2 linked regions of the Collimonas fungivorans Ter331 genome follow. The main gene of each other region encodes a partner of the protein of the gene in region 2 in a complex. Links are inferred from orthologs where the notes say so. Each region holds a gene or a part of one and is shown on either strand. Other genes may lie near its edges.

Region 1 (14,623 bases), 300 kb from region 2 along the record:
CCGGCCATCGGCAGGCTGCCGGTGATACCGGCGAAATCGGGGTGCTCGCGCTCCAGCCATTGCGCTTGCGCCAGCGCGCGCGAATCGTCCCACAGGATCGCCGGGCGCAGCACCCGGTCGTTCTGGTCCAGCAGTACGGCTCCATGCATCTGCCCCGACAAGCCTATGCAGCACACCCTGGCGTAGGCGTCCGGCTGCTGCTGCCGCAATTGATGCAGGCCCGCCAGGCAGGCTTGCCACCAGTCTTCCGGATCCTGTTCAGACCAGCCGGCCTGCGGCCGCGAGATGGCCAGGCGCACCCCTGTATGCGCCAGCACGGTGCCGCTCTCATCCAGCAAGACCGCTTTCAGTTCCGACGTGCCGAGATCTATCCCGAGTGATATGGGACTACTCATAGATATCCGTTTCTAATAAAAATGGTTCAAAGACAGCCGCAGGAATTACGCACACGCAGCGTGGGCGCCAGCCGCACCGTCTGCTTCTTGCCGTCCGGCGCCTCGATCCGCTTCATCAGCAGCTTGACCGCGCGCGTGCCCAGTTCCTTGACCGGCTGCGCCATCACGGTCAGGCGCGGAATGAAAAAATCGGCCCAGTCGAAATCGTCGAAACCGACCAGCGCAATCTGCTCCGGCACATCGACCTTGGCGTCGCGCAAGGCATGCATGGCGCCGATGGTCATCAGGTTGTTGGCCGCCATGATGGCGGTCGGCGGCGCTGCCAGCGTCAGCAGCCGACGGGTCGCCAGCCGCGCCGGTTCGCTGCTCGATTCGCCGCTGACCAGCAACGCCGGGTCGAAGCGCAGGCCGGCGGCGTCCAGCGCGGCGCGGTAGCCTTCAATCCGCTCATCGGTGGTAGTCAGGCCGGGGCTGCCGGAAATCAGCGCGATTCGCTTGTGTCCGTGTTCGATCAGGTGGCTTACCAGGTCCTGCGAGGATTTTTTGTTTTCCACCCCGACCTGGTCGAAACCCTGGGCCACCAGGCGGTCCACCAGCACCGCCGGGATGTCGTTGGCGCGCAGGTATTCCAGCGCCAGGTGCTGCGGATCGGCGGACGGCGCCAGCAGGATGCCGTCGACCCGGCGGTGGTGCAGCGCCTTGACCGCGCGCAGCTCCTGGTCCGGATCGTCGCGGGTATCGACATACAGCATCATGATGCCGTGCTTGGCGCATTCGGTTTCGATGGCGTGCACGGTTTCACTGAAATAATGGTTGGAGAGCGCGGAAATCGCCACGCCTATGGTGTTCGATGTCGAGCGCGCCAGCGAGCGCGCCAGGGTGTTGGGGATGTAGCCGAGCGCCTGGATCGCCGCTTCCACCGCACGCACGGTAGCCGGGCTCACCTTGCGGGTGCCGTTCAAGACATGCGAGACCGTCGAAGTCGAGACCTTCGCGATTCTTGCGACATCATCCATCGTAGCCAATTGTGTCCCCTATTTTTTGTGCTCTAGAACGGCGGCTGCCGACAACATGACTCCGGCAGCCGCCTGGTCCACATCAGCGTTGGCTGGACCAGCCTTTATAAGTAGCCACATTATCATGAGTAATCAGCACCGGCGCCAGCAAAACGACCGGCTTGGCGGGACGTTTGCCGTTCAGGATGTCATAACCGATGGCCACCGCATCCTGCGCCTGGGCCCATGGGTCCTGGCTGGACGAGGCCTGGATCGAGGTGCCGGCCTTCAGCGCCGCTTCGATATCCGGTGCGCCGTCGACCGAGGTGATGATGATGCCGCTGCGCTTGAGCTGCTTGGCGGCGAGATCGCTGCCGATCGCCTGCGGATCGTTGATGGTGAACAGGCCGTCGATTTTCGGGAAGCGCGTCAGATAGCCTTGCATGGCGTTCAGGCCGCCTTCGCGCGAACCCTTGCCGTCCTGGTCGTCGGATAGCACCTTGATGCCGGGCGCGGCGGCGAACACGGCTTTGCAGCCTTTGACTCGGTCGGTGACGGCAGTCACTTGCGGTCCGTTCTGGATAATCACGTTGCCCTTGCCGCCCAGCTTGTCGACCAGGTATTTGCAAGCCAGCTTGCCGGCTAGCTCATTGTCGGTCTGCACCGTAGCATCGACGCCCTTGGCGCCGACATCCACCGCCACCACCACGATCCCCGCCTTCTGCGCTTTCTTGATGGCCGGTTCGATGGCGACCGGATCGGTAGCGTTCAGCAGGATCAGGTCGACCCCGGCTGAAATGAAATTGTCGATCTGCGTAAACTGCTTGCTCAGGTCGTAGTCGGCCGATACCGCGGTGACCTTGACGTTGGGATTGATCTGCTGGGCTTTTGCCTTGGCGCCGTTGGCCAGCGTCACGAAATAAGGATTGCCGAGCGAACCGACGGTGATGCCCACCGCTTTCAGTTCACGCGCCTGCACCACGCCCGACATGGTCAAGGCCAGCGTCAGCGGAAGTATTGCGGCCATAGCGAATTTTTTCATCATGCTTGATCTCCTGTTGCCGGTCATATGGAAATCCGGGCGCAACGACCAGCTTGCTGCACCCGGCGGTCTATAAATAGGTTAAGTACGCGCGCCCGATTGCCGGTAGCGATCCAGCGCCACCGCACCGATGATCACGATGCCCTTGATGATGTATTGCCAGATGTCGGACACGCCCAGCAGCACCAGGCCGTTGGTCAGCACCGCGATGATCAGCGCGCCGACCAGGGTGCCGCCGATGGAGCCGACGCCGCCGGTAAAGCTGGTGCCGCCCAGGATCACCGCCGCAATCGCATCCAGTTCGTAAGACTGCCCCAGCTGCAGGCCGTTGGCCGCGGACAGGCGCGACGCCGTCATCACTGCGCCCAGGCCGGCCAGCAGGCCCGATACCGCGTAGACGAACAGCAGCACCTTCCACACCTTGATGCCCGACAGGCGCGCCGCCTCATGATTACCGCCGACTGCGTAGATCTGCACGCCGATCACCGTGCGACGCAGGATGAACCAGGAAACCGCCACCACCAGCAAGGCGATGATCACCAGCCAGGGCACGCCCAGCACCGAATCGTTGCCGATGAAGGCGAACGGCAGTTCGGCGTTGAACACGGTCTTGTCATCCGCCAGCAGGCGCGCCAGGCCACGCATCGCGGTCAGCGCGCCGAGCGTGACGATAAACGGCGGCAAGCGCATGAAGGCAATCAGGACGCCGTTGGCCAGCCCCAGCAGCAGGCCGAAGCCGATGCCGGCGGCGATCCCCAGCATGCCGAACTGCGGCGACAGCGACGCCAGCATCGCCACCACTGCCGACGCCGCCAGGATCGCGCCGACCGAAAGGTCGATGCCGGCGGTCAGGATGACGAAGGTCATGCCGGCCGCCAGCACGATATTCACCGACGCCTGCTGGGTGATGATCGACAGATTCTGCACCGTGAAGAAGTTTTCGCTCATCAGGGCGAAACCCAGCACCAGCAACAGCAGCACCGGCAGCATGCCGACCGTGCGCAACAAACCGCGCAGCTGCTCGCGCTTGCCGATGGTCTCGGCCGTGATCTTGCTACTTGCTTCCATGATATTTGTCTCCTTGCTGTTCTGATTCATGATTACCGCCTAACGTGCTCAAACCGCCTGCCGATCAAGCAGCCTGCGGCTGGACCTGCTGCGCGCCGGTCGCCAGTTCGATAATGTTTTCCTGGGTGATTTCGCGTCCGGAATGCCCGCCCAGCTCCGCCACCAGCTCGCCTTCGCGCATCACCAGCACCCGGTCCGAAGTGCCGACGATTTCCGGCAGTTCACTGGAAATCACCACCACGCCGATGCCGGCCTGGGCCAGTTCGTTGATGATGCGGTAAATCTCCGACTTGGCGCCGATGTCGACCCCGCGCGTCGGCTCATCCAGGATCAGCACATGCGGCTTGATTTCCAGCAGGCGCGCCAGCAATACCTTCTGCTGGTTGCCGCCGGACAGCGCGCCGACATTGATGTTGGGAGAAGCGACCCGGATCGCCAGCGACTTGATGGCGGCGCTGGCGCGTTGCGCGCCGCGGCTGCGGTCCAGCACGCCGCCGTAGCTGGCGTCCGGCACGCAGGCGCAAACGTTGATGTTGTCGCGCACGCTCATGTCCAGGAACAGGCCTTGCGACTTGCGGTCCTCGGTCAGGTACACCACGCCGGCGCGGATCGCGTCGACCGGACCGCGCAGCGCCGCGACCGCCTTGCCGGCCACTTCCAGCGTGCCGGAAATGCGCGGATCGGCGCCAAAGATCAGGCGCGCCAGCTCGGTACGGCCGGCGCCGACCAGGCCGGCGATGCCCAGCACCTCGCCCGCATGCAGGTCGAAGCTGCAGCCGCGCACCCGTTTGCCGTCAGCCATGTCGCGCACCCGCATGACCACATTGCCAGGATCGTAAGGCGCATGTTCCTTCTTGTAGAAGCCGGAAAGGTCGCGCCCCACCATCATTTTCACCAGCGCTTCGGCCGACAACTCTGCGCGCGCCAGCATACCGACGTGCTTGCCGTCGCGCAATACCGAGACCTTGTCCGACAGTTCGTAGATTTCCGCCATGCGATGGCTGATGTAGACGATCGCCAGCCCTTCCTGGCGCAGCTGCCGGATCAATGCGAACAAACGGTCAGTCTCGCGCGAAGACAGCGGCGTCGTCGGTTCGTCCATCACCAGGATCCGCGCGTGGGCATGGATCGCGCGTGCAATCTCCACCAGCTGGCGTTCGGCGATCGACAGGGTGCTGATCTTGGTCTGCGGCGTGAATTCAGCGCCCAGGCGTTTCAAGACATCGACACAGCCCGCCTCCATCGCCCTGCGGTCGACGCTCCAGCCGCGTTTCAGCTCGCGCCCCAGGTAGATGTTCTCGGCCACGCTCAGGTTGGGGCACAGGCTCAGTTCCTGGTAGATCACCGCCACGCCGTGTTCCTTGGCGGCGCCCGGACCGTAGCTGGCCACGCGCCGGCCGTCGATGCGGATCTCGCCGCCGGCATCGGCCTGGTGGGCGCCCGACAGCACTTTCATCAGGGTCGACTTGCCGGCGCCGTTCTCGCCCATCAAGGCATGGACTTCGCCGGCATACACGGTCAGGTCGACCTCTTTCAGCACCCGCAAGCCGCTGAAGGTCTTGGAGATGCCGCGCATCTCGAGGATTGGCGTGGCGCCTGCTTCAGGTTTCATGGATAACCCCTTGTTTTGACTGATCGATCAGTTTTTTAAAAACTTATCGAATCGATGAGCAACTTGTGTGACCGGATAAGAATTTTTTCAGGAAAACCAAGGAAGAGCCGCTGCCACCAACATTCTTGGCGTGAGCGATCGCTCAATATCAAATCTTGATTCCAGTGCGAAGCAAAGGCCTGGCGCCTTGCCGGGATGCGGGATTTTCATTTGTCTCCTTGCGTCTTTTATCTTTACCTGGGCCGCGCCGAAATACGATTTGCGACCTGATTTGCGATCAATATTAGTGGAAAGCAAGCGCTTGCGCAAGCGCTTGCTTTTTTTGATATCCAGACAATACAAGCGATGAGGACAAAAAAACACCTCCACGAAGGAGGTGTCGGATACCGGTTAAAACCGCCCATGCAGGCGGCGGGATACCTGCGGTCAGTTGCCTGCCACGGTCATGCTCTCGATCAATACCGAGCCGGTCTGCTTGGTGCCGCGGATCAGCGTATCGGCGCCGATGGCGACGATCTGCGCCAGCATGTCTTTCATGTTGCCGGCAATCGTGATTTCCTCCACCGGATACTGGATCACGCCCTTCTCCACCCAGTAGCCGGAAGCGCCGCGCGAATAATCGCCGGTGACGTAGTTGACGCCCTGCCCCATCAGCTCGGTCACCAGCAGGCCGGTATCGAGCTTTTTCAGCATCGCCTTGAAGTTGTCCGAGGATTTGGTCAGCGAGGAGGTAATGCTCAGGTTATGCGAGCCGCCGGAATTGCCGGTGGTCTTCATGCCCAGCTTGCGCGCCGAGTAGGTCGACAGGAAATAGCCCTGCACCACGCCATCCTTGACCACGTCGCGGCGCTGGGTCTTGACGCCCTCCTCGTCGAAAGGGGCGGAACCGACCGCGCCGATGACATGCGGGTCTTCCACGATCTGGATATGCGGCGCAAACACCGATTTGCCCAGGGTATCCAGCAAGAAGGTCGACTTGCGGTACAGCGCGCCGCCCGACACTGCCTGCACGAACGCCCCCAGCAGGCCGGCCGCCAGCGGCGCCTCGAACAGCACCGGGCATTTGCGGGTATCCAGCTGGCGCGCGTTCAGCCGCGCCAGCGCGCGCCCTGCAGCGTAACGACCGATCGCTTCCGGCTTGGCCAGCTGCTTCGCATCGCGCATCGACGAATACCAGTCGTCGCGCTGCATGTTGCCGCCTTTGCCGGCGATAGGCGCCACCGAAATGGTATGGCGCGAAAACGGATAGCCGCCCATGAAACCGCGCGAATTGGCGCTGACGAAATGCGATTGCTGGGCGTAGACGCCGGCGCCTTCGCTGTTGGTGATGCGCTTGTCGACGGCAAATGCTGCCGCTTCGCAACGTTTTGCCAATTCGACAGCTTCTTCCGCCGAAATCAGCCACGGCGAGCACAGCTTCAAATCCAGCGGATTCATTTCCAAAGTATCAACATCCGGCAGGCCGGCGCAATCGTCTTCAGCCGTGAAACGGGCGATGTTATAGGCCGCTTCGACCGTATCCTGCAGGGCTTTGGCCGAAAAGTCGGAAGTGCTGGCATTGCCGCGCCGGGTATGCCTCTCCTCGCCCAGGTAGACGGTGACGCCCATGCCCTTGTCCTTGTTTTGCTCGATCGTCTCGACGCTGCCCTTGCGCACGCCCACCGACAAACCGCTGCCTTCGCTGATTTCGACGGCGGCGCCGGAAGCGCCTTTTTCCCGCGCATAACGCAAGACATCCTGCGCCAACTGTTGCAATTGCTCTTGACTATGGATAAATACGGAGTCGCTCATGGGTCGGTTTTCTTTGAATAAGGTATAAAACGGTTATCATAGCAGTCGTTTACAGTATGGAAGTACCCTTAACATCATGCCAAATCCCAATCGGGGCTCCTGCGGCTTTCAGTCCAGCGAGTTCGAACAAGAATACGACCGTCCCTCCAAGTCCCAGCTCAAGCGCGAGATGACTGCGCTGCAGAAGCTCGGCGAAGAGCTGATCGCCGAGTCGCGCGACCGCGTCAAGCGCGTGCCGATGCCGGAAGATGTGCGCGACGCCATCCTCGAATGCCAGCAGATCAAGGACCACGAAGGACGCCGCCGCCAGACCCAGTATGTAGGCAAGAAGATGCGTACGCTGGAGCCGCACGAAATCGCCGAAATCCAGAAAACCCTGGACAGCTGGAGAGGCCTCTCCAAAGCCGACACCGCCGCCATGCACGCGCTGGAACGCCATCGCGACCGCCTGCTGAAGAATGACAGCGCGCTGACCGAACTGCTGGCGCAGCATCCGGAACTGGATGTGCAGCATGTGCGCACCATGATCCGCAACGCGCGCAAGGAACAGGCCGAGAACAAACCGCCGAAAGCCTATCGCGAAATTTTCCAGCTGCTGAAAGAGCTGCAAAAATCGTCGGGCAACCAGGACGACGACATCGACGCCGAAGACGACGACGAGCAAGATGAGCACAATTAATCCGGCGCCGGCCGCGAACCTGAAAATCGGCCTGGTGTCGATTTCGGACCGCGCCAGCACCGGCGTCTACCAAGACCAGGGCATCCCTGCCCTGCAAGACTGGCTGGCGGCTGCGCTGAGCACCCCATGGCAAGTCGAAACCCGCCTGATCGCCGACGAGCGCACGCTGATCGAACAAACCCTGGTCGAGCTGGTGGACCAGCAGCATTGCGACCTGGTGCTGACCACCGGCGGCACCGGCCCGGCGCGGCGCGACGTGACGCCGGAAGCGACGCTGGCGGTGGCGACCAAGGAAATGCCAGGCTTCGGCGAACAGATGCGGCAGATCAGCCTGCAGTTCGTGCCGACCGCAATCCTGTCGCGGCAAGTCGCGGTGATCCGCGAAAGCGCCGGCCACGCGGCCCTGATCCTGAACCTGCCAGGCCAGCCGAAGGCCATCAAGGAAACCCTGGAAGGCTTGAAAGACGCCGACGGCAAACAGAAGGTGTCCGGCATCTTCGCCGCCGTGCCCTATTGCATCGACCTGATCGGCGGTCCCTACATCGAAACCAATGAAGCGGTATGCAAGGCGTTCCGGCCGAAATCGGCGATCAAGCCAGCTTAAGCGCGCTGCGCCACATCGTCCTCGAACAGGATGCTTAGCAACTGCTCCTGAAGGGAAAAACAGACAATGAATAAACCTCGCTCCCGTGCCTCGCGGCGTGACTTCATGCGGCTCGCGCTGGCCGCGGGCAGTGCTGCCGCGTTGCCCTGGCCGCCCGCAGCGCAAGCGCAGACGGTTGCCGCCGGCAAGGGCACGCAACTGATCCTGCTCGGCACCAAGGGCGGACCGACGCCGTCCGCATTGCGTGCGGCGCCGGCCAATGTGCTGCTGGTGGACGGCCAGCCGTATGTCGTCGACTGCGGCAACGGCGTTGCCTTGCAGCTGACCAAAGCGGGCGTCAGGCTGCCGCAGATACGCGACATTTTCCTGACCCACCAGCACTCCGACCACAACGCCGACCTCGGCAACCTGGTGTTCCTGGCCTGGGCCACCGGGCTGGCGACTCCCGTGCATCTGTACGGGCCGCCGGGAATGCGCCAGATGATGGACGATTTTGTCCACATGAACGCCATCGACATCGCCACCCGCATGCAGGAAGAAGGCCGGCCGCCATTACGCCCCTTGATCAACACCCACGAATTCGACGGCCCGCGCGTGGTCATGGAAAACGACCAGGTAAAGGTGACCGCCGCCCTGGTCGACCACTACACGCTCAAGCCCACCTTCGCCTATCGCTTCGACACCAGGGACCGCTCGGTGGTTTTCTCTGGCGATACCGCCTACAACGAGAACCTGATCCAGCTGGCCAAGGGCGCCGACGTACTGGTGCATGAAGTGATGTACCTGCCGGCGCTGGAGAAGCTGATGAAGACCGTCGACAACGCGCCTACCCTGCTCGACCACCTGGTCAAGAGCCATACCAGCACTGCCCAGGTCGGCAAGGTGGCGGCGCGCGCCGGCGTCAAGACGCTGGTGCTGAGCCACTTCGTGCCGGGCGGCGATCCGGCGATCAGCGACGACATGTGGTCGGCCGAGGCGCGTCGGCAGTTCAGCGGCGAAATCATCGTCGGCAAAGACCTGATGGTAATCTGACGCCATTCTCAAAATTTCCATCCATCTTTCTATCCGGACCATCCCATGTCAAGCACCCTCGAAACCCTGGAAATCTCTACCTCCGAAACGCCGACAGCAGCCGTCATCTGGATGCACGGCCTCGGCGCCGACGGCTCCGACTTTGTCCCTATCGTGAAAGAGCTGGACCTGGGCGGCTGCCCCGGCATCCGCTTCGTGTTCCCGAGCGCGCCGGCGATCCCGGTGACCATCAACAACGGCTACGTGATGCCGGCCTGGTACGACATCCTCACCACCGACCTGATCCGGCGCGAAGACGAAGCCGGCCTGCGCAAATCGCAAACCGAAATCGAAGCGCTGATCGCCCAGCAGATCGCGCTCGGCATCGCTGCCGACAAAATCGTGATCGCCGGTTTCTCGCAAGGCTGCGCGATGGCGCTGCAAACCGGTTTGCGTTATCCGCAGAAACTGGCCGGCCTGATGTGCCTGTCCGGCTACCTGCCGCTGAGCGACAAGACTGAAGCGGAACGCCATGCCGCCAACCAGCACACGCCGATCTTCCAGGCGCATGGCCGCGGCGATCCGGTGGTGCTGATCGACCGCGCCGAAAAATCACGCGACTTGCTCAAGCAGCTGGGTTACCAGGTTGAATGGCATGAATACATGATGCCGCATTCGGTGTGCGCGGAAGAAGTCGCGGATATCGGCAACTGGCTGCGCCGCGTGCTGGCCTGACATGCCTCGGTAGGGTGGGCACCTTGTGCCCACGCGTGAATTGACTCTAGCTACATACCTATTTCCGTGCTGCGCGGGTTTGCACTCCGGTTATCTCGGTCACGCGTGGGCACAAAAACGTGCCCACCCTACGCTGTCTGCGGTGTATAACCGGCATCCCTGATCGCTTCGGCCAGTTCACCTGCAGTCGCAGTGCTCTCAACCGAGACCGTGCGCCCTTCTATCCTGATCTCCACCTTGGCGCCGGCATCCACGCCGTTGATGGCTTTGGTAATGCGGCCGGCGCAGTGGCCGCAGGTCATGTCCTGCACATTGAATTCGATCATTTCCGTTTGCTCCGTTGGTTACCTGATTCAACTATAAACCTTCCTATCATGGCAAGGTCAAGCACCAACCAACAATAAATAACCGGGATCCACTGCCGGCCGCCGCAAGCCGTTTAGTTCAAACCGTTCTTGCCTTCGATTTCACTGGCTTTCAGACCGCCCAGGCGCGCATGCAGGCGGCCGCGGGTCGCCACGGCGAACGCCACCACGACTTCATCTGCGTTCGGCGCATCGAAGAACTGGGTGGTGACGGTGTCGTAATGCGAAGGCACATACAAGGCATTCTTGTGCGCCAGCGGGATATCGAGCTCAGTGCCCGGTACACCGCGCTTGCCGGACGACGGAATCCAGGCCTTGCCGCCGCCGATGGCTTCGCGGATCGGCATCACCATGGCTGGCGTCAGGAAGGCGTTGCCGTGTTCGTATTCGCCGCCGATGCCGACGATGCAAGCCTTGCCGTAGCTTTCCACCTGGTCCTGCCCCAGCGCGGCGACAATGCGGCGGCCGAACTCATGGCCCAGCGCCGGCGAATTGGCCAGGATCAGGTCCAGGCTGTCGCTGAAACGGCCGGCGTAGGGGTTGTGGATAGCCGCGGCGATCACGATCTTGCGCAGCAGGCTGCCGTCGGCCAGCACGCCGCTTTCATTGGCCAAGGTGTCGTCGATCTGGGTGTACCACTTGCGGATATGGTAATTCTCGAAATTGGCTGGTTTGGTCATGATGTCTTTTGGCAAGTTAATGAGGAAAATTCCTTGGACAGGCATCCTAACTTGCCGCTGCCCCTTGCCGTATAGCGCATTGCGTATATGCGGTAGAGCTTTTGGCAGTGCAAAAGACAGGCTGTTAAAATTGTGCTTGACCTTCCCATGATGGGAAGGTGAATCATACAGCCATCACCACTCTTCAAGCCGAGCCCATCATGAGCAGCACCAGCGCAGTCCAGGCGACCGAATTCCAGCTTCCGATAGACGGCATGAGCTGCGCATCGTGCGTATCCCATGTCGAAAAGGCCTTGCGCAAGGTAAGCGGCGTGCGCGAAGTCAGCGTCAACCTGGCGACTGAGCTGGCGACCGTGCAGGCCGATGGCGCCACCACCATCGCGCCCCTGGTCGCCGCCGTGGAAAAAGCCGGCTACCAGGTCAGGCAGCAGGAAGTCACGCTGGATATCGAAGGCATGAGCTGTGCTTCCTGCGTCAGCCGGGTCGAGAAGGCCTTGCTCAAAGTGGCCGGCGTGCAGACCGTGGCGGTCAACCTGGCCAGCGAAAAAGCTACCCTGGGCACCGCGGGCGTGGTGCCGGTCGACAAGCTGATCGCCGCAGTCAAGGCGGCCGGCTATGAAGCCTCGCTGCCTAAATCCACGCAAGAAGCGGCGGCTGCCAAGAGCGCATGGCCAAGCTGGTGGCCGGTCGCCGCTGCCGCGTTGTTTACCCTGCCGCTGGTGCTGCCGATGCTGGCGATGCCGTTCGGACTGGACTGGGCCTTGCCCGGCTGGGGGCAGCTGGTCCTGGCGACGCCGGTGCAGTTCTGGCTCGGCGCCCGCTTCTATCGCGCCGGCTGGCGCGCGCTGAAGGCCGGCAGCGGCAACATGGATTTGCTGGTGGCGCTCGGCACCAGCGCTGCTTACGGCTTGTCGCTATACCTGTTGCTGGCCGCCGGACATGGCGCCATGGCGCATCTATATTTTGAAGCATCGGCAGCGGTCATCACGCTGGTGCTGCTCGGCAAATGGCTGGAAACCCGCGCCAAGCGCCAGACCGCCGACGCCATCCGCGCCTTGAATGCGCTGCGCCCGGAACGCGCCACGGTGCGGCGCGACGGTATTGACCGCGAAATCGCCATCAGCGCCTTGCAGCTCGGCGATGTGGTGGTAGTGCGCGCCGGCGAACGCATCGCCGCTGACGGCGTGGTGCTGGAAGGACACAGCCAGGTCGACGAATCCCTGCTGACCGGCGAAAGCCTGCCGGTAGAAAAACAGGCGCACGACCAGGTGACCGCCGGCGCCATCAACGGCTCGGGCCTGCTGCTGGTAACCACCACCGCGATCGGCGCCGAAACCACGCTGGCTCGCATCATCCGCATGGTGGAACATGCGCAGGCCGCCAAAGCGCCGATCCAGCGCCTGGTCGACCAGGTCAGCGCGATCTTCGTGCCGGTGGTGCTGCTGATCGCCGCCCTCACCCTGCTGGGCTGGGGCCTGGCCAACGGCGACTGGCAGCAGGCCTTGCTCAACGCAGTGGCGGTGCTGGTGATCGCCTGCCCTTGCGCACTGGGGCTGGCGACGCCGACCGCGATCATGGCCGGCACCGGCATCGCGGCCCGCTTCGGGATTCTGATCAAGGATGCCGAGGCGCTGGAAATCGCCCATCGCATCAGCGTGGTGGCTTTCGATAAAACGGGCACCCTGACGGTCGGCCATCCGGCGCTGCTGGCCTTGTTGCCGAGTGCGCCGTATGCAAGCGACGATTTGCTGGCGCTGGCCACGGCAGTGCAACGCGGCAGCGAACATCCGCTGGCGCGCGCCGTGCTCGCCGCCGCCGAGCAAAAAGGACTACCGGTCACATTCACTGCCAGCAAGGTGCAAGCCGTGGCCGGACGCGGGATACAAGCCAGCGTCGGCGATCGCCAGTGCTACCTGGGCAGTTCGCGCTGGATGCAGGAACTGGGCGTCGACCTTAGTCTTCTGGCGAGCGCAGCCGGGCAGCTGGAAGCCGAGGGCCGCACCGTATCCTGGCTTGCCGCCGGCGCGGATGGAGCGCCGGCGCTGGCCGGCCTGCTGGCCTTCGGCGACGAGATCAAGCCAAGCGCCAAGGCCGCGATCCAGCAATTGCAGCATCTGTCGCTGCGGGTCGCCATGCTGAGCGGCGATAACCAAGGCAGCGCCGGCGCTGTCGGCCGGCAGCTGGGCATCAGCGAAATCCATGCGGAAATCCTGCCGGCCGAAAAAGCCAGGGTGATCACCGGCCTGAAAGCCGGCGCCGCCGTGGTCGCCATGGTGGGCGACGGCATCAACGACGCGCCGGCGCTGGCCGCCGCCGATGTCGGCATCGCCATGTCGACCGGCACCGACGTCGCCATGCAGGCTGCCGGCATCACACTGATGCGCGGCGATCCGGGCCTGGTGGCGGATGCCATCGATATCTCGCGCCGCACTTACAGCAAGATCCGCCAGAACCTGTTCTGGGCCTTTATCTACAACCTGATCGGGATTCCGCTGGCGGCGCTGGGCTACCTCAACCCGGTGCTGGCCGGCGCAGCGATGGCGTTCAGCAGCGTCAGCGTGGTCAGCAACGCCTTGCTGCTGCGCCGCTGGCGGCCCCTGTCCGACAAGGAGAAGACACATGACTAACGCCATGAATATCGGCGACGCCGCACTGGCTTCGGGCGTATCGGCCAAGATGATCCGGCACTACGAAGAAACCGGCCTGATCCCCAAGGCCAGCCGCAGCGACGGCGGCTACCGCACTTATGCCGAGCGCGATATCCACCTGCTGCGTTTTATCCGCCAGGGCCGCCTGCTGGGTTTTTCGATGAAACAGATCGCCGAACTGATCGGCCTCTGGTTGGACCAGTCGCGCCCCAGCAGCAAGGTCAAGCAGCTGGCGCTGTCGCACATTACTGAACTGGATGACAAGATCAAGGAGCTGCAAGCCATGAAGGCCACGCTGGAACAGCTGGCTTGCCATTGCCACGGCGACGACCGGCCGGACTGTCCGATCCTCGAGGGCCTGGCGCAACAATAGCGGCAGCGCCGCATTGTTAGCCCCTTATTTCTGACTTATACTGACGCCCATGTCCCGCCTCCTCAAGATCGCAATCTTATGGCTCCTGGCCTTTGCACTGCCTATGCAAGGCTTTGCATCGTCCGCGATGCTCGATTGCGACGCGGCCCATCAGCCGGCCAGCCAGCACAGCACGCATCGGGCGCAAGGACAGCAGGTTCATCATCATGAACAGCTTGCGGCAAGCCAGCACCATGTTGCCGATGCCTCCCAAGTATCAAGCAACGATTCATCAAGCAACGATTCGCCTGCAGATGATTCCCATCACCACAACGGTGCAGGCAAATGCAGCGCCTGCGCATCCTGCTGCCTGAGCAGCGCCATCAGCGCTCCTGCCGCGCTTGATCCGGTTGCGCTGCTGTCAGCCGGACTGGAAACAGGCGCGCAGCCAGACCAGCAATTCACCGCGTACTTCCCGGAAGGCCTCGAACGGCCTCCGCATTCCCTCGCCATCTGATCCAGGATTGAAGCGCCGGTCCAGGGCCATCGCCGCCTGCAGCCGTAACGCGTAAATCCTGCCGCCGCTTGCGGCGCGCAGTTGCCTGCGTGTCCCGCATTCCATTCGCATTGCATCATCGAGGACATC
Region 2 (14,676 bases):
CCGGTGCTGGTCGAGTTCCAGCATCAGTGACGGCACATCGGGAAAACCCATGGTCTGGGCGACGATCAGGCAGTCGGCGTCATTGGTCGGGAAGGTATGGGTTTGCGCATCGTCCAGGTATTGCAGCCGGTGCTCCAGGTTGCGCAGGAAATCGTAGGCTGCCAGCAGCTTGTCGACGACTTCGGCGTCCAGCAGGTTTTTGACGGCCAGGGTGCGCAGCGTGGCGCGGGTCGAGCGGTCGCGCAAATCGCAGTCGCGGCCGCCGCGGATCAGCTGGAACACCTGCGCCAGGAATTCGATTTCGCGGATGCCGCCGCGCCCCAGCTTGACGTTGTTGCTGCGTTCCGGATGCAACGCTTCCAGGCGTTTTACTTCGGTGCGGATCTGCGCGTGCATGGAACGCATGGCGTCGATCGAGCCGTAATCCAGGTAACGCCGGAACACGAACGGACGGCTGATGTTGGCCAGGACAGCGATGTCCTCCGGCCGCCCGGTCAGCGCGCGCGCCTTGCACCAGGCATAGCGTTCCCATTCCCGGCCCTGGGTCACCAGGTAGGTCTCGACCATGTTGAAGCTGGCCACCAGCGGCCCCGAGGCGCCGTTCGGCCGCAGCGCCATGTCGACCCGGAAGGTGAAGCCGTCTTCGGTGATCTCGGACAAGGCGCCGATCAGTTTCTTGCCGAGGCGGGTAAAGAACTCATGGTTCGACAGCGCGCGCTGGCCGTCGCCGGCCTGGGTATCGCCATCTTCGGCGTAGGTGAAGATCAGGTCGATATCGGAAGAAACGTTGAGTTCGCAGCCGCCCAGTTTGCCCATGCCCAGCACCAGCAACTCTTGCGGTTGCCCCGATTCTTCGCCCAGCGGCATGCCGTGCAGCGCCACCAGGTCGGCAGTCAGCGCCGCCAGGTGGGTTTGCACCGCGAATTCGGCGAAGGCGGTGACGGCGCTGACCACTTCATCCAGGTCGGCCACGCCGCGCAGGTCGCGTTCGATCAGGGTGCACACCAGCAGGTTGCGCAGGCGGCGCATGGCGCGCGGTAACGGCATGCCGGAATCTGTTTCTTTTTGTAATAAATGCCTGAGCAGCGGCGCGTCGACGGTTAATCTTGTCAACGGTCTGGCCAACTCTGCGACCTGGCCGGCGCGTCCGGCTTCGGCATTCACCCAGCGCGAGAAATAACGCGAGGCGGCGGTGCTGCTTAATAGAGATGGATTCACAGAGACGGATTCAAAGAATTAAAGGGTAAATGGCGCAGGATTCAAGGAAAATGGCAGGGTTTTCCAGGGCCTTTTCGTTTTTTCAGCTATGTGCGGGCCGATCCATGCGAACATATGGCTTGGCGGCTTGTCGAACAGTTTGCTATTTTGAAACACTCAGATATAGCCGATTTATTTTACTTCCTATCCCCGCCCTGTCTCACAATGATTAATTTTACCCATTCTGATTGATGTTGGAAGAACAAGCAAAAATCCCGTCGCCGGCCAGCAAGCTTGCCATCTGCTGGCGCGCCGGGATTGCCACTTACAAACACGTTAACCTGGTTACCCATCATCTGCTGGGCGCTTTGCTGACATTGCTGGTCGTGGCGTATTTCCTGTTTTGCGGACTGTTCCTGGGTTTGCGTTATGTAGTGTTGCCGAACGTCGGCTACTACAAGGCTGAAGTTGAGCATATCGTCAGCAAAACAGTGGGCAATCCGATTTCGATCGGCGCGATCCAGGCATCCTGGCATGGCTTGCAGCCGCACCTGGTGCTGGACAACGTAGTGGTGCACGATAAAGGAGGTCAGCCCGCCCTGACCTTGCCGCAGGTGGCGGCCACCATTTCCTGGCGCTCCGCGCTGGTGGGCGCCGTCCGGCTGGCTTCGCTGGAGATCAATAAACCCGATTTGCAGGTCGAGCGCGATGCCCAGGGCAATCTGTTCGTGGCCGGCATCCTGGTCAATTCCAAGCAGGAAAACGATGGCGCCGGCGCCGAATGGCTGCTGGCCCAGCGCAAGATCGTGATCCGCGACGGTCAGCTGCGCTGGCGCGACGACTTGCGCAAGGCGCCGGAACTGGTCCTGACCAATATCGACCTGGTGCTGCAAAACCGCTGGCGCCGCCATCAATTGTCGGTGCGGGCGACGCCGCCGGCGTCATTCGCCGCGCCGCTGGATGTGCGGGCGAATTTTGTCCATCCGGTATTTACCCACAAGACCGCCGATGTCAAGCGCTGGACCGGCACCCTCTACGCCAACCTGCACGACGCCGACCTGACCGTGTGGAAGCCTTACTTCGACTATCCGGTCGAAATCAGCCAGGGCAAGGGCGCGGTCCAAGCCTGGCTGGACCTGGACCACGCCAAGATGAGCAACTTTACCGCCGATCTTGAACTGGACGGCCTGGCCATGCGGCTGCGGCCCGACCTGCAGCCCTTGGCCCTGGAGAATATCAGCGGACGGGTTTCCGCCCATGAGGAACTGGGGCCGGCGCCGCAAGACGGCGTGCCGTCCTTCGGCGCCAACGGCCACACGGTAACGCTCACCGATTTTTCACTGAAGACCGCCGACGGCCTGAGCCTGCCGCGCACTACCATCAGCGAATCGTATGTGCCGGCGCAAGGCAAGCAAGCGGAAAAATACAGCTTGCAGGCCAGGCAGCTGGATTTGCAGACGCTGGCGAGTTTTGCTCAGCGCCTGCCCCTGAGCGCTGCACAGATCAAGATGATTGACGATTTTGCGCCGCGCGGCCAGTTGCGCGATTTTGCCGCGCAATGGCAGGGCGCTTATCCGGCGATCGCATCGTACAGCGCAAAAGGCCAGTTCGAAGGTTTGACCGTCAAGGCCCAAGCGCCCCGTGCGGCGCAGCCCAAGACTGCCAGCCAGCCGGCGCAAGCCGCGGTGCCGGGGATTCCCGGGGTCGATAACCTGAGCGGCAGCGTCAACGCCAACCAGGAGGGCGGCAGCGTCAACCTGAAATCGGAAAAAACCCAGCTGGAGCTGCCCGGCTTCTTCGACGCGCCGCTGCTGCCTTTCGACAAGCTCGACATGCAGGCGCGCTGGAATTTCCAGCAAAAGAATGTGCTGCTGCAGATCGACAGCATGAATTTCGTCCAGGATGGCCTGGCCGGGTCTTTGTCGGGCACGCACCTGTTGCCGCTGCAAGATCGCCACGATCGCCGCGACGGCGCGCTGGGGGTGATCGACATGACCGGCAACATCAGCGAATTCGACCTGAAAAAAATCGGCAACTACCTGCCGCTGCATACCCCCGAGCATTTGCGCAACTGGCTGGTCGGCGCGCTCAAGGAAGGCAAGGCAAAAGACGTAACGATCAGGCTCAAGGGCGACCTGGCCGATTTCCCGTTCCGCACCGACACCGCGAACGCTAAACCGAAAGGCGAATTCAGCATTGCCGGCAAAATAGAAAACGGCACCCTTGAATACGATCCCGCGCATGTTGGCCAGGACGGCAAGCAGCCTCTGTGGCCGTTGCTGGAAAAGATAGAGGGCACGTTCGCGGTGGACCGCACGCGCCTGCAGATCAAGGCCGCCAGCGCGCAAACCTCGGAGGTGGCGGTGAGCGACGTGACGGCGACCGTACCGGACCTGTCGTCGCACGACGAGATGCTGCTGATCGACGGCAGCGCTGCCGGCGCCTTGCAGAATTTCGTGCAGTTCACCAAAGACAGTCCGGTGCTGCACTGGATCGACAGCTTCACCAGCGAATCGCAAGCCAAGGGCAACGCCAAGCTGCAGCTGAACCTGCAGTTGCCGCTGGCCCATCTGATCGACGCCAAGGTCACCGGCGTGCTGCAATTCCAGAACAATGACGTGGTCCTGCAAAAGATCATTCCGCCTATCGCCAACGCCACCGGCCAGCTGGAATTCAACGAAAAAGGCTTCAACCTGAACGGCATCAAGGGCAGCCTGCTGGGCGGGCCGGTGCAAGCCAGCGGCGGCACCCAGGCTGACCGCCAGACCCTGATCAAGATCGAAGGCAACGCCGGCGCCGACGGCCTGCGCGCCATATATCCCGCCGCGGCGATGCAAAAGCTGCTGTCGCACGCCAGCGGCAGCAGCCGTTACACCGCCACCGTGGCGATCCGCGACCATCATCCGGAGCTGGTGGTCGAATCCAGCTTGCAAGGCATAGGCCTGGATTTCCCTGAACCCTTGCGCAAGAGCGCCAGCGAAGCCATGCCGTTCAAATTCGAGTGGCTCGGCGTCGCTTCCGACGATGCGGCAATGGCGCGCGATGAACTCAAGCTGGCGCTGGGATCGGCCATCGTTGCGCGTTACCAGCGGCAGAAGCCGCTCGGCAAGAACGCCGTCGAGAATGGCAAGCCGGCCGACTGGAAAATCCTGCGCGGCGGCATCGGCATCAATTCGCCTCTGCCGGAACCGGATAGCGGGGTGGCGATCAACATGAACGCCAAGACCTTGAACGTCGACGCCTGGAACAACCTGGCCGGCGCCTTGAACGAGGACGGCGCCGTCAAGACGGGCGAGGAAACGCCCCTGACCGGCCTGGCGCAGTATGCCGAACCGAACCTGGTGTCGGTCAGGGCCGGCCAGCTGATCCTGCTGGGCAAGACGCTGGACAACGTGGTGCTGGGCGCGACCCATCAGAAAAACGCCTGGCAGGTCAACATCGACTCCAGGCAGGCTTCGGGTTTTGTGACCTGGAACGCTTCACCCTCGGGCCGCGGCCTCGGCAAGGTGACCGCGCGCCTGTCTTCGCTGATCATTCCTCAGGGCGGCGAGACGGATGTCGGTGACGTGCTGGAAGGCAAGGGCGGCTCCACCCAGATTCCCGGGCTGGACATCGTCGCCGAAGATTTCCAGCTGCTCGGCAAGAAGCTCGGACGGCTTGAACTGAGCGCCAACAATGTACGCGCCAATGTCGGCAACGAATGGCGCATCCATAAACTGTCGATCAAGAATCCCGATGCGGAATTGAAGGCCGACGGCAAATGGACCTCCGTCAACGGCGACAACACCACCAGCCTGACCTACGCCATGGACATCGCCGATGCCGGCAAGCTGCTGGACCGTTTCGGTTTTGCGCACGTGCTGCGCGCCGCCAAGGGACGGATGGACGGCGAAGTCAGCTGGAAGGGTTTGCCGTTCACCATGGATATCCCATCCTTGTCCGGCCAGATCAACCTGGACATGGCGGCTGGCCAGTTCCTGAAAGTCGACCCGGGCGCCGCCAAGCTGCTCGGCGTGCTCAGCCTGCAATCGCTGCCGCGCCGCCTGACGCTGGATTTCCGCGACATCTTTTCTGAAGGTTTTGCTTTCGACAGCGTCGTCGGCACCGCTTCCATCACCCAAGGCAAGGCGCATACCGACAATTTCAAGATGCGCGGCGTCAGCGCCACGGTGCTGATGGACGGCGTGGCCGACATCGCGCGCGAGACCCAGGACCTGCACGTGGCGGTGCTGCCAGAGATTAATGCCGGCACCGCCTCGGTGGTGGCGCTGGCGATCAATCCGGTGATCGGCATCGGCACCTTCCTGGCGCAGCTGTTCCTGCGCGACCCGCTGATGCGGGCCTTCACCTTTGAATATAATATTACCGGCGGCTGGACCGATCCGGTCGTGACCAAACTCGATCACAAGACCGAAACGCCGACGGCGAGCACGCCTGACTTGTCATCCGGCCGGTAATTTTTCCTTAGCTTTGTTCCCGCACAGGAGTCCGCACCATGAGCCAAATACCCAGCTCAGCCAGTTCAGCCAGTTTCAACGTCGCCGCGATCCAGATGGTGTCGACGCCGGTGCTGGAAGAAAATTTCAACACCGCGCGGCGCCTGGTGGCCGAAGCCGCCGCGCAGGGCGCGCAGCTGGTGCTGTTGCCCGAGTACTGGCCGATCATGGGCATGCAGGATACCGACAAGCTGACCTGCGCCGAAATCCTGGGCGAAGGGCCGATCCAGACTTTCATGGCGCAGCTGGCGCGAGAGCATGGCATCTGGCTGATCGGCGGCACCTTGCCAATGATCGCCGACGAGGTCGGCAAGGTGCTCAACACCACTCTGGTGTTCGACCCCGACGGCCGCCAGGTCAGCCGCTACGACAAGATCCACCTGTTCAGCTTCAGCAAGGGCGAGGAATCCTACGATGAAGCGCGCACCATCGTCTACGGCAAGGACACCGGCAGTTTCCAAGCGCCGTTCGGCAAGGTCGGCTTGTCGGTCTGCTATGACTTGCGTTTCCCTGAGCTGTACCGGGCGCTGGGCGATTGCAGCCTGATCGTGGTGCCGGCGGCGTTTACCTACACCACCGGCAAGGCCCACTGGGAAATCCTGCTGCGCGCCCGCGCCGTCGAAAACCAGTGTTATGTGCTGGCGGCGGCGCAAGGCGGCAAACACCCCAACGGCCGCCGCACCTGGGGCCACAGCATGCTGATCGACCCCTGGGGTGAAATTAAATCGGTGCTGGCGGAGGGCGAGGGCCTTGTCTGCGGCAGCATCGACCCCCATTTCCTTAAGGGAGTGCGGGACAGTTTGCCGGCGTTGCTGCATCGCAAGTTGTAGCAATCGTTGGCAATACGAATTTACTATTAGATATTACTATTTTCAGCGCCAGGACCAGCCCGGCCCCGGATGCTCTACAATCCGTACTACACCACAGTAAAACCGGAATACCAATGAAACCATTTGAACCAAACCTGGGCACTTTAGCCATCGCGCGCGATATCCTGCTGACGCCTTTCGGCCTGGACGAATCGAGCTTGCTGAAAGCGCTGGGGACCATGTTCACGCACAAGGTCGACTACGCTGATCTCTACTTCCAGTTCACCAAGAGCGAAGGCTGGAGCCTGGAAGAAGGCATCGTCAAGACCGGCAGTTTCTCCATCGACCAGGGAGTCGGCGTGCGCGCCATTTCCGGCGACAAGACCGCGTTTTCGTATTCCGATGAAATTTCCGAGCGCGCCCTGCACGATGCTGCGGTAGCTACCCGCACCATCGCCCGCCAGGGCGCCGGCAAGATCAAGATCGCCGCCGGCATGCAGCAAAGCGGCGGCCGCTCGCTCTATCTGCCAAACGACCCGCTGGTGTCGCTGGACGCCACCGAAAAGGTCAAGCTGCTGGAACGGGTAGAGCGCTTGGCGCGCGCCAAGGATCCGCGCGTGGTGCAAGTGATGGCCGGCCTGGCCGCAGAATACGATGTGGTGCTGGTGGCGCGCAGCGACGGTGTGATCGCCGCCGATATCCGGCCGCTGGTGCGCCTGTCGGTGACAGTTATCGTCGAACAGAACGGCCGCCGTGAAACCGGCAGCAGCGGCGGCGGCGGACGCTACAGCTACAGTTATTTCAGCGACGCCCTGCTGGAGCAGTACGCGGCCGATGCAGTCGCTTCGGCGCTGGTCAACCTGGACGCGCGGCCGGCTCCGGCCGGTCCGATGACCGTGGTGCTCGGACCTGGCTGGCCTGGCATCCTGCTGCACGAAGCGATCGGCCACGGCCTGGAAGGCGATTTCAACCGCAAGGGTTCCAGCACGTTCTCCGGCCGCATCGGCGAACGGGTGGCGGCCAAGGGCGTCACCGTGGTGGATGACGGCACCATCGCCGACCGCCGCGGTTCTCTGAACATCGACGACGAAGGCAATCCTAGCCAGTGCACCACCCTGATTGAAGACGGCATCCTGAAAGGCTACATCCAGGACACCATGAACGCGCGCCTGATGAAGATGCCGGTGACCGGCAATGCCCGCCGCGAATCGTTCGCCCACCTGCCGATGCCGCGCATGACCAACACCTACATGCTGGCCGGCGACAAGGATCCGGCGGAAATCCTGGCGTCGGTGAAGAATGGTTTGTACGCAGTCAATTTCGGCGGCGGCCAGGTCGATATCACCAACGGCAAGTTCGTGTTTTCGGCGAGCGAAGCCTACATGATCGAAAACGGCAAGGTCACCTATCCGGTCAAGGGCGCAACCCTGATCGGCAACGGTCCGGACGTGCTGAACCGGGTTTCCATGATCGGCAACGACATGAAGCTCGATCCCGGCGTCGGCGTCTGCGGCAAGGAAGGCCAGAGCGTGCCGGTCGGCGTCGGCCAGCCTACCTTGCGCATCGACGGCGTGACTGTCGGCGGCACCGCTTAAGGTGATGGCAGAAGCAACGATGATGGAGTGGCATTGGTTGCCATTCCAGGAGTTGAGCACTGTGCAGCTGTATGCGGCGATGCAGTTGCGGCAGCGTGTATTCGTGCTGGAACAGACCTGCGTATTCCAGGATGCCGACGGTATCGATCTGCATTCCTGGCACGGCCTGGGTTATCTGCCGAACGGCGAGCTGGGCGCCTATGCGCGCATCGTGCCGCCGGGGCAAGCGTTCCACTTGCCGTCGATCGGGCGGGTAGTGACCGCGCCCGAGCTGCGCGGCAAAAGCGCCGGTTACGAACTGATGCAGCAGGCCATGGCGCAAACCGCCAGGCTGTTTCCAGGGCATGACGTCAAGATCGGCGCGCAAGCGCACTTGCAGCGGTTTTATAGTCGCTTTGGCTTCCAGCCTGTCGGCGAGCTGTACGACGAAGATGGTATTTCACACATTCATATGATCGCACCGGCCGCACCATAACGCATTCTGGATCATCAGCTCAAATCGAGTTATCCTCCTCAGGCAAATTGATAGCCGTCTTTTACCAGGAAGCCGAATGAGCCAGAACTTGCAAGCGATTGCCGAACGATACGATGTGGACGACCGCATCTTCAAGGAGGAGATCGCCACCCAATACCAGCCGGTGGTCCTGCGCGGTTATGTGAAAGACTGGCCGGCAGTGCGGTTGGCCAAGACTTCTACCGAAGCGATTTGCGGCTACCTGAGGAAACTGGATAGCGGCAGCGACGTCGATGCGATCATGACGCCGCCGCAAGCCAAGGGACGCATCTTCTACGATGAAGCCATGAACGGCTTCAACTACCTGCGCAACCGGTTGCCGGTTTCCGTCATCCTCGAACAATTGCTGCGCTACCGGCAGTTTGCCAATCCGCCGGCTGTCGCGGCCCAGAGCGCGCTGATCTCCAGCTGCCTGCCGGGATTCCTGGATGAGAACAGATTGTCGGTGCTTGGCCCGGAAGTCATCCCTCGGATTTGGATAGGCAACGCCGTCACCACTCCCGCGCATTTTGACGATGCCCATAACATCGCCTGCGTGGTCAGCGGCAAGCGCCGTTTTACCCTGTTCCCGCCGGAGCAGATCGGCAATCTTTATATCGGCCCTTTGGATTTCGCGCCCACCGGTGCGCCGATCAGCATGGTGGCGCTGAATGAGCCGGATTTCGAAAAATATCCCAGGTTCAGGGATGCCCTGAAAGCGGCCCGGTCGGCGGAACTGGAGCCGGGCGACGCGCTCTACATACCGCCGCTGTGGTGGCACCATGTCGAGTCGCTGCAGGCTTGCAATATCCTGGTCAATTACTGGTGGGGCGGCGCGGTCGGCACGGCCGATTCGATCCACTCCGGTTCCGACAGCCTGATGCTGGCCCTGGTCAATCTGAAGAAGCGGGCGCCGGCGTATCGCCAGGCCTGGGCCGCCATCTTCAATCACTATGTCTTTGACGACAATGCAGACCTGGCTGCGCACATTCCCGCACACCGGCATGGCGTGCTGGGCGACATGTCGACGGAACAGGAACAGCAAGTGCGGAATTACCTGGCCACCAAACTGAAAGGCCCATGATGGGCCTCCAGCAATTAATGGAAACAGCAACCGATAGGAAAATCATGTCTAACGTCAGCTCACCGCAACAGATAGCAGCTTCACTGACAGAACACTGGTCGCCGCGCGTGGTCGCCGAGGTCGACGACTCTTACGTCAAGGTCGCCAAGGTAAAAGGTTCGCTGGCCTGGCACAGCCATGACAACGAAGACGAACTGTTCCTGATCCTGAAAGGCCATCTGCGCATCGAGATGGAAGACCGCACGGTAGAGTTGGGCGAAGGAGAAATGTTCGTGGTGCCGAAAGGCGTGCGGCATAACCCGGTAGCAGAACAAGAGTGTCACATCATGCTGATCGAACGCAAGACGACGCTGCATACCGGCGATGTCGTCAGTGAAAAAACGCGTTCGCTGGACGAGCAGTTGCGCCCACTGTAAAAATTACCGGCTTGCAGCCGCCTGGTCCTGCTGCATTTTCCAGCGTGCGTAATCTTGCGGCAGGCAGACTGCACAAGGGCGGTAGCCGGCGGCTCGTGCATCAGTCTGGTTGAGAAAGAACACCCGGTTCTTCACATAACCGCCGCGTGCAATCGCCTGTAACGCCGCGCGGCAATCCAGGCGGCCGTATATGCGGCTGCGGCGGTGGCCGCCCAATGCGCCCGGACGGTCGCTGTCATAGCTGTTGCCGTCGGCGCCGACGAGCCGCCACGCTTTACTCACTTTCGTTTCATTTTATTTGTTCGCGTTCCAGCAATGCGTGCTTGCGTTCCACCCCCCAGCGATAACCGGAGGCGCTGCCGTCGCTGCGGATCACGCGATGGCAGGGAATCGCTACCGCCAGGCTGTTGGCGGCGCAAGCCTGGGCCACGGCGCGCACCGCCTTGGGCGAACCGATGCGGGCCGCGATTTCGGCATAGCTGGTGGTGCTGCCGGCAGGTATGTCGCGCAACGCCTGCCAGACGCGCTGCTGGAAAGCTGTGCCGCGCACATCCAGCGGCAGGTCGAGGCCGAGGGCCGGCGCTTCGATGAAGCCCACCACTTGTGCCACCAGCTGTTCGAAATCATGGTCGGCGCCGATCAGGTGGGCGCGCGGGAATTTATCCTGCAAGTCGTGCGCCAGCGCATTCGGATCGTCGCCCAGGAAGATGGCGCAGACGCCGCGTTCGCTGCGCGCCACCAGGATCGCCCCCAGCGAGCATTCGCCGATGGCAAAACGGATATCGGTGTTGGCGCCGCCGGCGCGATAGTCGGTTGGCGTCATGCCCAGCACCTTGCCCGAGGCTTCATAGAAGCGGCTGTTGGAATTGAAGCCGGCGTCGTAGATTGCCTCGGTGACGGAATGGCTGCGCCTGAGATGGTCGCGTATTTTTTTTGCGCGGTGGGCGTTAGCATAGGCCTTGGGCGTCAGCCCGGTGACGGCCTTGAACACGCGGTGGAAATGAAACAGGCTGAGGCCGGCGTCGGCCGCCAGCGCCTCCAGGCTCGGCAGTTCTTCCGCGCTTTCGATGCGGCGGCAGGCGGCCGCTACCAGTTCGGCATGCTGGGCCGCCACCGAGGTCTGGTCGGCGCCGCGTTTGCTAGGCCGGTAGCCGGCTGCTTCGGCCGCCGCCGGCGTATCGAAAAACTCGACGTTTTCCGGACGCGGCAGGCGTGTCGGGCTGCTCGGGCGGCAATACACGCCGGTGGTCTTGACGGCGTAGACAAATTGCGTATCTGCGGCCGGATCGCGCGCCAGTACCGCCGCCCAGCGCGGGTCGCGCTCGGCAGCTTGCCGGGCGGTGTGTTGGTGTTGTGTCAGCGTTCGCATATCGGCTTCCGGTTAGCTATCGTTGTATCGTAGCTGTACTTTAGCAACGCATCGGAGCCGTAGCACTCCGAGTCTTGCTGTCAAATTCAGACAATACCCTTGTTATCCTCATGATTTGCTGGATTTTTCGGCAGACGCCACAGATACCAGGCGGCCACGGTGCGGTAAGGGCTCCAGGCCCGGCCGATGTCGCCGATCTGTTTTTTGGTCGGCGCCTGCGGCAGGTTCTTCAGGCGGCGGTAGCCTTCGCGTACGCCGAAATCGTCGGCCGGCAAGATATCCATGCGCTCCAGCGTATAAATCAGGAACATTTCCACGGTCCAGCGGCCGACGCCGCGCAGGCTGGTCAGGCGTTCAATGAGGTCGGCGTCGCTCATGGTTACCGCTTCGGCGCGCGGCGGCACAACGCCATCCAGTGCCGCCTGGGCAATGCCGTGGATCGTGGCGATCTTGCCGGCCGAGAAGCCGCAGCCGTGCAAGATGTCGACAGGCGTATCCCGCAATTGCCGCGCACTCGGAAAAGGCGCATCGCCAAACAGAGCCAGCATGCGGCCAAGGATGGCGTCGCCGGCGCGTGCATGCAGCTGTTGATAAGCGATTGCCCGCACCAGGGCTTCATAGGGATCGCGCGCCGGCTTGGCGGCGTGGCGGCAGGGGCCGATGCGGGTTATATGGCGCGCCCAGTCAGCATCTAGCGCCGAGAGGAATTGTTCTGCTTCATGGTAGGCGTTGTCTGATATGTCGGCAGCGAGAATGGTTGAAGCGGGCATTGAAGTGAGCACTTAAGCGGCCTTGCGAAAAGTGAGATTGATCCTTTGCCCGCCGAGCAGCGGGTGTTCGGCTTCCTTCAGCGGCAGCACGCCGTGATAGCGCAAGCGGTCGACGCCGCCCCAGACTACGACGTCGCCATGGAACAGCGGCACGCGCGCCGCCTTGTCGCTGCGCTCGTGGCCGCCGAACAGGAACATCGCAGGGATGCCCAGCGAGACGGAAACGATGGGCGCGGCGTAGTCCTGCTCATCCTTGTCCTGATGCAGGGTCAGCCTGGTTCCCGGCTGGTAGCGGTTGATCAGGCAAGCATCCGGCAGGAAGCCGTCGAACCCGGCTTGTGCTGCCGCAGCTTGCGCCAGCAGTAAAAAAATGTCGGGCATGGCGGGCCAGTTGCGGCCGTTGTCCGGGTCGATAGCGCTGTAGCGATAGCCGCGGCGGTCGCTGGTCCAGCCTAGGGCGCCGCAGCAGGTCATGGCTACCGACATGCGGAAGCCGCCCGGAGTCACCAGGTGGCGGAACGGCGATGCTTGCTGGATTGTTTCCAGCAGCGGCAACAGCTGCGCCACGTAAGGCGTGGCGAAGGCACGCAATACGAATGCATCTTGCGCCAGCTGTTGCTGGCGTTTGTCTGACAATTCGGACAATTCTTCAAGGTCGAACAAATCTAAAGTCATGTGCTGCTCTTCATAAAGCGTCATGGAAAATCACGCCCAGCGTGTGCCGCGACCCGGAGCGGATGCGGCTGACGCCATGCCGTAAATTTACCCTATATGCGCCGCGTTGGCCTTGCACCGGGCGATTATGGACCGCAAACACGACGGCGTCGCCCTGGGTCAGAGGGATGACCTCGGGGCGCGACTGCATGCGCGGCCTTTGTTCGGTCATCACGAATTCGCCGCCGCGGAAATCGCGGCCCGGTTCCGACAGCAGGATTGCCGCCTGCAGCGGAAACACATGTTCGCCGTACAGGTCTTGATGCAGGCAGTTGTAGTCGCCCGCGCCGTATTGCAGCATCAGCGGCGTCGGACGCAATTGCCCTGCAGCGTGGCAGCGGGCAATGAAATCGGCATGTTGCTGCGGGAAGCGGGCGGCGATATGCATCGTTTCGTTCCAGCGGTTGGCCAGAGGCGCCAAGAGTGGATAGAGCGCGCTGCGCAAGTCCGCTATCAGGCCGGGCAAGGGATAGTTGAAATACTTGTATTCGCCGCGTCCGAAGCCGTGGCGCTCCATCACGACCCGGCTGCGGAAGATGTCGTCGCGCGGGTAAAGCGCGGTCAACGCCGCGCATTCGGCCGGTGTTGCCAGGCGCGGCAGCAGCGCGCTGCCGTAGCTGTCCAAGTCCTGGTAAACGCTTTCCCAGTCCATGGCTTGCAGCCGACTGGATATGGTATCGGCGCTGGCCGCGGCGGTGCGGATGGGGGCGTTCATGCCTGCGCCTCGCGTTGCAGCAGCGCCTGCTTGCGTTGCACGCCCCAGCGGTAGCCTGAGATGTCGCCGTCTTGTCTGATGACCCGGTGGCAGGGGATGGCCAGCGCCAGCAGGTTGGCGGCGCAGGCGCCTGCCACGGCGCGCACGGCATCGGGTTTGCCGAGGCGGTTGGCGATGTCCTGGTAGCTGGCGGTGGCGCCTGCAGGAATTTCCAGCAGCGCTTGCCATACCTGCTGCTGGAAGCTGGTGCCGCCGATGTCCAGCGGCTGGCTCAGCCTGTATTCCGGCCAAGCCATCACGGTGTTTATTTCCGTGAGCAGTTCTTGCAGCGCGTGGTCGCTCAAGATGCATTTTGCTTTGGGAAAGCCGCGCGCCAGTTCGGTGACCAGGACTTCTTCATCGTCGCCGAACATGATGGCGCAGATACCGTGCGAGGTCCGGGCCGCCAGGAATTTACCGAGCAGGCCGTTGCCGATGGCGTAATGGATTTCTTCCTCCACCGCAGTTTGGGGTTGCCGCAGGTAGGGGGCTGGTCCGATAGCGTTATGTAGTGTGTTCATGACTTACTCCAGAGTGGTTGACGGTTCCCAGTCTAGGCAGCCAGTCAGGGTGTCGCACTCCGGGTCTTGCGGTCGAATTCAGTAATCCAGCAGTTAATTAGGGTCAGAGTCGAATTATTTGATGCTTAAAAATTCGACTCTGACCCTAATTGATTGGCTACGGAGCACAGGCCGTGGCATTGGGCAAGTTTTGTGCGAAATTTACATTAAATCTCCTATATATTTGATTTTTAGTCAAATATGTATTGTGGCCATAATGGTTTTTCTTTGTTGCGCCTGCCGTCAAACTGCATGGCGTCAAACTTCAAACAGGAAAATCATCATGCCACTCGCACTTTGGGCGCTCACGCTCAGCGCTTTTGCCATCGGTACGACAGAATTCGTTATCGTTGGCCTGATTCCAACTATCGCCACCAGTCTCGGCGTTTCCGTTCCTTCGGCCGGCCTGCTGGTCAGCC

The links.
Region 1: the proteins of tldD (region 2) and pmbA are in contact, whole or in part, in a solved structure (PDB 5NJ9), measured with the Escherichia coli proteins. The link is inferred for Collimonas fungivorans Ter331 from one-to-one orthologs.

Annotation. Positions count from the first base shown.
Region 1 is NC_015856.1:3,487,511-3,502,133, forward strand. Bases 4,722-7,619 are described here. They hold pmbA (metalloprotease PmbA), read right to left. Parts: upstream 6,904-7,619; coding sequence 5,539-6,903; downstream 4,722-5,538. Other genes in these bases: CFU_RS15240 (sugar ABC transporter ATP-binding protein), read right to left, coding at 4,722-5,112; CFU_RS24570 (hypothetical protein), read right to left, coding at 5,200-5,421; yjgA (ribosome biogenesis factor YjgA), read left to right, coding at 6,980-7,582; mog (molybdopterin adenylyltransferase), read left to right, coding at 7,569-7,619. In the rest of the region: xylB (xylulokinase), read right to left, coding at 1-383; CFU_RS15225 (LacI family DNA-binding transcriptional regulator), read right to left, coding at 422-1,411; CFU_RS15230 (ABC transporter substrate-binding protein), read right to left, coding at 1,494-2,381; CFU_RS15235 (ABC transporter permease subunit), read right to left, coding at 2,514-3,500; more of CFU_RS15240, read right to left, coding at 3,565-4,721; more of mog, read left to right, coding at 7,620-8,186; CFU_RS15260 (MBL fold metallo-hydrolase), read left to right, coding at 8,253-9,218; CFU_RS15265 (alpha/beta hydrolase), read left to right, coding at 9,264-9,932; CFU_RS15270 (heavy-metal-associated domain-containing protein), read right to left, coding at 10,061-10,258; CFU_RS15275 (amino acid synthesis family protein), read right to left, coding at 10,372-10,977; CFU_RS15280 (heavy metal translocating P-type ATPase), read left to right, coding at 11,178-13,604; cueR (Cu(I)-responsive transcriptional regulator), read left to right, coding at 13,609-13,998; CFU_RS15290 (hypothetical protein), read left to right, coding at 14,102-14,494.
Region 2 is NC_015856.1:3,790,087-3,804,762, reverse strand. What follows is about bases 5,916-8,866. They hold tldD (metalloprotease TldD), read left to right. Parts: upstream 5,916-6,636; coding sequence 6,637-8,097; downstream 8,098-8,866. Other genes in these bases: CFU_RS16765 (cupin-like domain-containing protein), read left to right, coding at 8,649-8,866; CFU_RS16770 (GNAT family N-acetyltransferase), read left to right, coding at 8,117-8,572; CFU_RS16780 (carbon-nitrogen hydrolase family protein), read left to right, coding at 5,916-6,523. In the rest of the region: glnE (bifunctional [glutamate--ammonia ligase]-adenylyl-L-tyrosine phosphorylase/[glutamate--ammonia-ligase] adenylyltransferase), read right to left, coding at 1-1,218; CFU_RS16785 (YhdP family protein), read left to right, coding at 1,449-5,654; more of CFU_RS16780, read left to right, coding at 5,693-5,915; more of CFU_RS16765, read left to right, coding at 8,867-9,674; CFU_RS16760 (cupin domain-containing protein), read left to right, coding at 9,719-10,090; CFU_RS16755 (Ada metal-binding domain-containing protein), read right to left, coding at 10,094-10,372; bifunctional DNA-binding transcriptional regulator/O6-methylguanine-DNA methyltransferase Ada, read right to left, coding at 10,380-11,459; CFU_RS16745 (DNA-3-methyladenine glycosylase family protein), read right to left, coding at 11,546-12,229; DNA oxidative demethylase AlkB, read right to left, coding at 12,242-12,904; CFU_RS16735 (2OG-Fe(II) oxygenase), read right to left, coding at 12,915-13,658; CFU_RS16730 (methylated-DNA--[protein]-cysteine S-methyltransferase), read right to left, coding at 13,655-14,218; CFU_RS16725 (MFS transporter), read left to right, coding at 14,541-14,676. UniProt on the Escherichia coli protein: Metalloprotease involved in CcdA degradation. Suppresses the inhibitory activity of the carbon storage regulator (CsrA).